2 regions of the Heliomicrobium undosum genome follow, and region 2 is predicted to be linked to the other one. Evidence: riboswitches for the same ligand, from Rfam matches in the RefSeq annotation. Region 2 holds a riboswitch; the other holds the start of a gene.
What was found. Region 2 has a riboswitch for thiamine pyrophosphate ahead of thiC (phosphomethylpyrimidine synthase ThiC). Riboswitches for the same ligand answer to the same signal wherever they lie in the genome.
Positions count from the first base shown of each region.

Region 1: it holds a riboswitch for thiamine pyrophosphate, as region 2 does, so the genes downstream of both, thiS (sulfur carrier protein ThiS) here and thiC (phosphomethylpyrimidine synthase ThiC) in region 2, are expected to answer to the same signal.

Region 1 covers NZ_WXEY01000003.1:105,576-109,787, reverse strand. The annotation lists gene GTO91_RS04310 (ATP-binding cassette domain-containing protein) at 25-1,002, shown strand; gene GTO91_RS04305 (DUF6037 family protein) at 1,036-1,605, opposite strand; TPP riboswitch at 2,002-2,107, shown strand; gene thiS (sulfur carrier protein ThiS) at 2,190-2,390, shown strand; gene GTO91_RS04295 (thiazole synthase) at 2,394-3,161, shown strand; gene thiH (2-iminoacetate synthase ThiH) at 3,167-4,212, shown strand, end outside.
Region 2 covers NZ_WXEY01000012.1:76,925-81,136, forward strand. The annotation lists gene GTO91_RS11705 (HD-GYP domain-containing protein) at 1-879, opposite strand, end outside; TPP riboswitch at 1,348-1,466, shown strand; gene thiC (phosphomethylpyrimidine synthase ThiC) at 1,551-2,861, shown strand; gene thiM (hydroxyethylthiazole kinase) at 2,917-3,762, shown strand; gene thiE (thiamine phosphate synthase) at 3,807-4,212, shown strand, end outside.

The DNA of each region.
Region 1 (4,212 bases), on a different contig from region 2:
GGAAGGCTTTAAAGGGGCATGCATATGGATAATATTATCACTGTTGAACACTTAGTCAAACGGTACAACGATTTTCCGGCTGTCGACGATATATCCTTCTCTGTAAAAAACGGCGAGATCTTCGGATTTCTCGGTCCCAACGGCGCCGGGAAATCGACGACCATCAAGATCCTCTGCACCTTGCTGTCCATCACCTCAGGCAGGGCCGTGTTGAACGGTTTTGATGTGGAGAAAGATCCACTGAAGGTGCGCCAGTCGATCGGTCTCGTCTTTCAGGACTTTTCCCTGGACGACCGCCTGACCGCCATGGAGAACCTCTACTTTCACGGGATGCTCTACAACGTACCCCGGCGCGTGTTGCAAGAGCGGATGGATTCGGTCCTGGAGATGGTCCAACTGACGGACCGGAAAAATGATCTGGTCAAGAAGTATTCGGGAGGCATGAAGCGACGGTTGGAGATCGCCCGGGGCCTGCTCCACTATCCCAAGGTGTTGTTTTTAGATGAGCCGACCATCGGCCTCGATCCCCAGACCCGCACCGCCATCTGGGAACATATCCTGCACCTCCGGGACAGCCTGGGGCTTTGCATCTTCCTGACGACCCACTACATGGACGAGGCGGAGAACTGCGACCGCATCGCCGTCATCGACCATGGGAAGATCATCGCCCTTGATACGCCTGCCAATTTGAAGACATCGACTGTAGGCGGCGATCGGATCACGCTGACTGCTGACGATAACGGGTTTATGGCGGAGGAATTAAAAAACCGCTTCGGCTTGGAAGCGGTCCTTCAGGACGATAGGTTGAGTTTTCAGGTCGATCAGGGTGATTCGTTTATTCCGCGACTTGTTGCGGCCTATCCCGAGCGGGTGAAGGCAATCAGCCTCCATGAGCCTACCCTGGACGATGTATTTTTGGCATTGACGGGCCGGGGGATTCGGGATGAGTTTTTAAGTGATGGGGATAGGTTTCGGCAGCGGAGGTTGAGGAGGAGACGGTAATCGCCTTTATTGAACATGCTGCCCTTAATTTGATTAGGGCAAATAAAAATCAATCGCCGCATTTTCATCAGCAGTCCAACAACTACTTATATTCTTCCTCTGACATGAAACGAAGGCATCATATCCTAGATATTCTTTGGTTTTTTGTAAGTTTTTCTCGGTTACATTAGTTTTGTATACATAATTATCTCTCCATCCACAGAAATATTTTTTCTCTGATTCTTCGACGTTTGTTTTGTAAATGGCTATTTCGTGTGATTTTGGATAATTGTTTTTGTTGGCAAATTTAGGTATGTTGTTATTAAAATGCTCAAAGAATTTATTTGTGGAGAAGGAATTACTTGGGTCATAGTTTAGATTTAATACCCTGCATAGTTCAGCATATTTTTCACCTAAAAATGTGTTGATATTAAAGCCTTTTTCCACCGTTAATTCAAAATAGAAGTTCTTTGCTTTTACTCCGAACATGAGTTTATAAGGTTCTTCATCAATAAAAAAGAAAACATCGAATACTACCCGATTGAAAGAAAATTCAAATTTGTAACGTTTAATTTGTTGTTTAATCATATCTTTATGCAGATCGACCAGCCCGGTTAATTTCATTTGAAACCGCTCCTTTTTCACACTTTTTAGTACCTTTCATCCTTGAAAATCACTTATTATTTATATGACTTCCACTAGTTCCTCCCTTCTTGTTTATAGGCTTATTATTTCATGCTAATCAAGTCACGAAAATCTTTTTGGTTGATTTTGTAGCAATTCGCCACAAATCATCCGTAAGTCTATGCTTGGGTTTATTAAGCTAACGTAGTACTGTTCTTGTGCTAAGTTGCGGAGAGATGAGGTTTAACTTGGCGGAGCACTTGTGAGAACGTCGAAAATCATATAGAAAGGAAATATACCGTCTACACCCGCTTGCTCCTGCCTGTTTTTCGGCGTATAATCGTTTTGTCACCAAAGATTGTCGCCATAGATTTTTAATGTTCAAAAAATAAACTGCACACTTGCTAGGGGTGCCGCCGCACGGCTGAGAGAGAAGGTCCCTTCTCAACCCTTTGAACCTGACCTGGGTCATACCAGCGGAGGGAAGCAATCGGAAGCGCCTAACCTATCGCTTTCTGAACGGCTTGCCCCTTGCGGCAAGCCGTTTGTTGTTGCTTTTTTGTGTTGTGGAAAGGAGTGCCCCCATGCGCGCCACTGTCAACGGCGTCCCGGTGGAACTGCCGGGCGCTACGCCCTTGCTCGCCTTTTTGGCGGAGCGCAAGCTGGACCCCGCCGTCGTCGTGATCGAATACAACGGCCAGATCCTGCACCGGGATCGCTGGCCCGACACCTGCATCAGCGACGGCGACACCCTCGAAATCCTGTCATTCGTTGGAGGAGGTTGAACCATGGATCGATTGGTCATCGGCGGGCGGGAACTGAAAAGCCGCCTATTCATCGGCAGCGGCAAATTCGCGGACGAGCGCATCATCGGCGACATCGTCGCCCAGACAGGCGTGGAGGTCGTCACGGTGGCCCTGCGGCGCGTCAGCCTCTCCGGCGACGGTGAAAACATCCTGCATTGCATCCCCAAAGAGTGTGTCCTGTTGCCCAACACCTCCGGGGCCCGGACGGCGGAAGAGGCCATCCGCATCGCCCGCCTAGCCCGCGCCGCCGGCTGCGGCAACTGGGTGAAGATTGAGGTCATCTCCGACAACAAGTACCTGCTGCCGGACAACAACGAGACGATCAAAGCGACCCGCGTCCTCGCTGAGGAGGGCTTTGTTGTCCTCCCCTACATGCACCCCGACCTCTACGCCGCCAAGGAACTGGAGCGGGCCGGAGCCGCCGCTGTCATGCCCCTCGGCGCCCCCATCGGCACTAACCGGGGCTTAAAGACGAAGGAGATCGTCCGCATCCTCATCGAGGAGTGCAGCGTCCCTGTCATCGTCGACGCCGGCATCGGCAAGCCCTCCGAAGCAGCGGAAGCCATGGAGATGGGTGCTGCCGCCTGCCTCGTCAACACGGCCATCGCCACCGCCGGCGATCCCCTCGTCATGGCGCGCGCCTTCAGCCAGGCCGTTGAGGCCGGCCGCCTCGCCTATTTGGCCCAGCCGGGCGAAACGACCGAATACGCCCGGGCTAGTTCGCCCTTGACGGGCTTTTTGGGGAGTTAAGGTCCATGCACTCTTTTTATGAACAGATCGAGGCTTACGCCAGCTTTGACTTCGCCGGTTTTCTGGAGCGCGTCACCCCACGGCAGGTCGATCTTGTCCTGAAAAAGGACTTCCTTTCTCCCCTCGACTTTTTGGCGCTGCTCTCCCCCGCCGCCTCGGAACGCTTGGAGGCGATAGCCCAAAAGGCCCACCGCCTGACGCGCCAGCACTTTGGCCGCGTCATCCAACTGTACACGCCCATCTACCTCGCCAATCACTGTGTCAACCGCTGCCTTTACTGCAACTTCAACCACCGCAACGACATCCAGCGACGGCAATTGACGGAGGCAGAGATCGAAGGGGAAGCGGAAGCCATCGCCGCCACGGGGCTGCGGCAAATCCTCCTGCTCACCGGTGAAAAACCGGGCAAGGATGCCCTCGACTACCTGATCCGCGCCGTAGACATTGTCCATCGTCACTTCACCGCCGTCGGGATTGAAGTCAACCCGATGGATGTGGAGGAATACCGCCGCCTGGCTGCAGCCGGTGTGGACAGCCTCACCATCTACCAGGAGGTCTATGACCGGGCCGTCTACGACCGCCTTCACCCCGCCGGGCCAAAAAAAGACTACCGCTGGCGTCTCGACGGGCCGCAGCGCGGTTGTCAGGCCGGCTTCCGTGCCGTCAACATCGGCGCCTTGCTGGGTCTCAACCACTGGCCGTCAGAAGCCTTTTTCACGGGTCTCCACGCCAGTTACCTGCAAAACAAATACCTCGGGACAGAGATCGGCATCGCCGTCCCCCGCATCAAGGCCGGCCCCGGCAGCTATCAGCCGGAAGCGCCCGTGGCGGACCGCGACCTCGTCCAGATCCTGCTCGCCTTCCGCCTCTTCATGCCCCGCGCCGGTATCACCTTGTCCACAAGGGAACCGGCTGAACTGCGCAACCACCTGCTCCCCCTCGGCATCACCCGCATGTCGGCTGGCTCCAACACGGCCGTCGGCGGTCACATCGACGACGAGGCCGACGAGGGCCAGTTCCGCGTCTCTGACGAGCGTTCCGTCGACGAGGT
Region 2 (4,212 bases):
GATGGCGATGTTCTGCAGGAAGATCTGGGAGATGCGCGGGTCCAGTTCGCGGCAACTGGCCGCCAGGATGATCTCATGGGCCTGGTAGGGGAGGTAGCCCTTCCGGTAAACCCGATCGGCCACCAAGGCGTCGTACATGTCGGCGATGGCGACGATGCGGGCGTACTCGTGGATCTCCTCGCCTTTCAGTTGGCGCGGGTACCCGGAGCCGTCAAAGCGTTCCTGGTGCTGGAAGGCCACATGGGCGGCCGCCAGGGAAAACTCCGATTGATGACGGATGATCTCGAAGCCGTATTCGCAGTGCCGGCGGATCTCTGTAAACTCCTCCGGGGTCAGACGCCCAGGCTTGTTCAGCACCTCATGGGGGATCAGCATCTTGCCGATATCATGGAGGATGGCGCCGCAGGCGAGGTCGTACAGTTCCAGTTCGTTATATCCCATGGCGATGCCCGTCAATACGGACAGCACACAAACGTTGACTGAATGCCCAAACGTATAGTCGTCAAAGGTGCGGATGTCGGCCACGTGATACATGACATGGCGGTTGCGCAGCACCTCGTCGATGATGGCCGAGGTGGCCGTCTTGACGGCAACCGGTTCGAGACCCTTATCGGCGTGCAGTTGGACCCGGGCGAAGGAGTGGCGGATCGTCTGCACCGCAGCGAGGCGAACCTGCTCGCTGAGGACGTCGGGCACCGTCAGATCGCCGATCACCTGGTCCTTGATCAGCACTGCCGGAACCCCCAGTTCCTTGAGACGGCGGATGAAGGGCGTGGACAGGGTGATACCGGCGCCGAGCAAGGTTCGCCCGTCGGCGCTATAGATGCTGCGCGCCAGGATCATGCCCGGCTCAACAGAGTCGATGGAAACTTTTCTCAACCGGGCCGCCCCCTTCTGTCATGGCGTCGATGCAAAACGGAAGACAAGGGCCTCAACACAAGCACCGTAAAGATTATGTAACGCAAGCCCCGAAACAGGCCCCAAAACAAGCGCCTCTTCGGTTCCGCAGATGGCCCCAAGCCTGTCGGCAGGCGTCAGCAAAGACTTGAGAAAGCTGGGAAAAAAGGTGCAAGAAAAGGTTGGAGTGCCTCTTCTAGGGATCGATTTCAAATATTTCGCCCCCGACAGACAAAAATCCTGCCCGTTTGCGTGGGAAGGTGATAGGAAATCGTGATCTTAACAAAAGGCGCTCCCAATGTTGCCCACCAATAAACCAAGAGCGATGGAGCGGTTCACAGCAATTAGCAAATGATGCTTTGACTATGGCGGGGCCGATTTGGATGGGAAAAGGAATATCCCTGTTCTTGTCGAATAGAACCAATAGCAGGCAATCGCCAACTTCATAAGGTTTACCGCTAGGGGAGCCTGGACGATGCCCGGGCTGAGAGGGCGCCGGCGACAGCGGCGTCGACCCTTTGCACCTGATCTGGAGGAATGCCAGCGGAGGAAAGCGGATAACGCGAGTTTTTAGCGCGCGTATTCCCTTCCTGAATTCGGGAAGGGATTTCTTTATCCGCGCAGGGCAGAATCAAACGAGGAGGAGAATCGCAATGCAGCGAGGCAGACATTATGGAACGCAGATGGAAAGGGCTCTGCGAGGGGAAATCACGCCCGAGATGGTTCAGGTGGCCGAATCGGAGGGGTGGCAACCGGAAGCGCTGATGGCGGAGATCGCCGCCGGGCGGATCGTCATTCCGGCCAACAACCGCCGTCCCCGCGAGTCCTACTGCGGTGTGGGCCGGGGCCTGCGGACGAAGGTCAACGCCAACATCGGCACCTCGAAGGGAACATCGGGCATCGAGTTTGAAAAGCGCAAGCTGGACATCAGCATCGAGTGCGGCGCAGACGCTGTGATGGACCTGAGCACCGGTCCCGACATCGACGGCGTGCGCCGGGCGCTCATCGACGGCTGCCCCATCGCCTTCGGCACCGTGCCCATCTACCAGGCCACCGTGGAGGCCCAGGAGATGAAGGGCGCCATCATCAACATGACCGAGGAGGATATCCTGCGGGGCGTTCAGAAGCAGGCTGAAGATGGCGTCGATTTCATGACCATCCACTGTGGCCTGACGATGGAGGCTGTGGAGCGGTTGCGCAAGCACCCCCGCATCGCCGATATCGTCTCCCGCGGGGGCTCCTTCCTCACCGGTTGGATGCTCCACCACCAGCGCCAGAATCCCTTTTACGCGCAGTTCGATCGCATCCTGGAGATCGCCCAGGAGTATGACATCACCCTGAGCCTCGGTGACGCGCTGCGGCCCGGCTGCATCGCCGACGCTACCGACCGGGGCCAGGTGCAGGAACTGATGATCCTCGGCGAACTGGTCCAGCGCTGCCGCGCCGCCGGCGTGCAGGTGATCGTCGAAGGTCCCGGCCATGTGCCCATGGACCAAGTGGAAATGAACATCAAATTGCAGAAGCGGCTCTGTGAAGAAGCGCCCTTCTACGTGCTCGGGCCCCTCGTCACCGATGTGGCCCCCGGCTATGACCACATCACGTCGGCCATCGGCGGCGCCATCGCGGCGGCAGCCGGCGCCGACTTCCTCTGCTATGTGACGCCGGCGGAGCACCTGGGTCTTCCCGATGAGCAGGATGTCCGCCAGGGCGTCATCGCCTCCCGCATCGCCGGCCATGCCGCTGACCTGGCGAAGGGCATCAAAGGGGCCATGGACTGGGACAAAGCGATGGGCAAAGCCCGCAAGGATCTCGACTGGGGTGAACAGCGCCGTCTGGCGATGGATCCGACGGCCTTTGACAAGCACCCGCACACGCGCGACAAGACCGGCTGCTCCATGTGTGGTCCCTACTGCGCCATGCGCATCGTCAGCGATTACCTGGGGAGACCGGCAGGTTCCTGCTAGCAGTGTACGCCTGTTGTGTGCTTTCTTTGGGGAAGAGTCCGGAGGAGGAATTTCGATGCCTGCCCAGGTTCGCGCTTGCCTGACAGGGAAACTGGCGATCATGCGGGAGAGACGCCCGCTGGTTCACCACCTGACGAACTATGTAACGGTCAATGACTGCGCGAATATGGTCCTGGCGACAGGGGCGTCGCCGGTGATGGCCCATGCGCCGGAAGAGGTGGCCGAACTGGCTTCCATCGCCGGGGCGCTCGTCCTCAACATTGGCACTCTCACCTTGCCATGGATCGAGTCGATGATCGTAGCCGGGAAGGCGGCCAATGCCGCCGGCGCGCCGGTCATCCTCGATCCGGTGGGCGCCGGCGCTACGCGGCTGCGCACCGAATCGTGCCTGCGCATCCTGGAATCAGTGAAGGTGGCTGTCGTCCGGGCGAATGCGGCGGAAGCGGCCGTATTGGCTGGACTGGATGGGGAAGTGAAGGGTGTCGACGCCGTCAGCGGCGATGCCCGCGCTGCCGCTCAGGCGCTGGCACGGCGCTTCGGCGTCGTCGCCGCCGTGACCGGCGTTGTCGATTATGTTTCAGATGGGCAGCGGACCGTGAAGATCGAAAACGGCGACGCCTGGATGGCGCGTCTGACGGGAACAGGGTGCATGGCCTCGTCGGTGACCGGCTGTTTCTGCGCCGTCGAAAAGGCTCCCCTCGCGGCGGCTGCTGCGGCGCTGGCCTTCTACGGGGCAGCCGGGGAGATCGCCGCCGGACGGTCGCCTTTAGAGGAGGCCGGGCCGACTTGGCCGGAACCGCGGGGGCCGATGAGTTTCAAAACGGCTTTCTTTGACGCCGTGTACCGGTTGGATGGTGAGCGGGCCGCGCGGATGGCCAGGGCAAGTGAGTTTTTGAAGTGAAATAATGGGGGGACGATCCCGTGCCGGAGCAAGGCGGAGGGTCGGTGTTTCATTCGGTTTTTCATAAAGACGTCCCCTGGGTCTACTTGGTGACAGACCGGCGCGCCTGTGGCGGCCGGTCCTTTTTCCATCAGGTCGAGGCGGCGCTGCGCGGCGGGGTGAACCTGGTTCAGTACCGGGAGAAGGCGGCGGGAACGCGGCAGATGGTCGAAGAGGCGCGGGCGCTGCGTGATCTCTGCCGCCGCTATGGCGCGCTGTTCGTCATCAACGACCGGCTCGATGTGGCCCTGGCTGTCAATGCCCCGGCCGTTCATCTGGGGCAGGAGGATATGCCGCTGGCAGAGGCGCGGCGCATCCTCGGTCCTGATGTCTGCATCGGTATTTCCGCTTCATCGGTGGAAGAAGCCGTCGCCGCCGAACAGGCCGGGGCCGACTATATCGGCGCCAGCG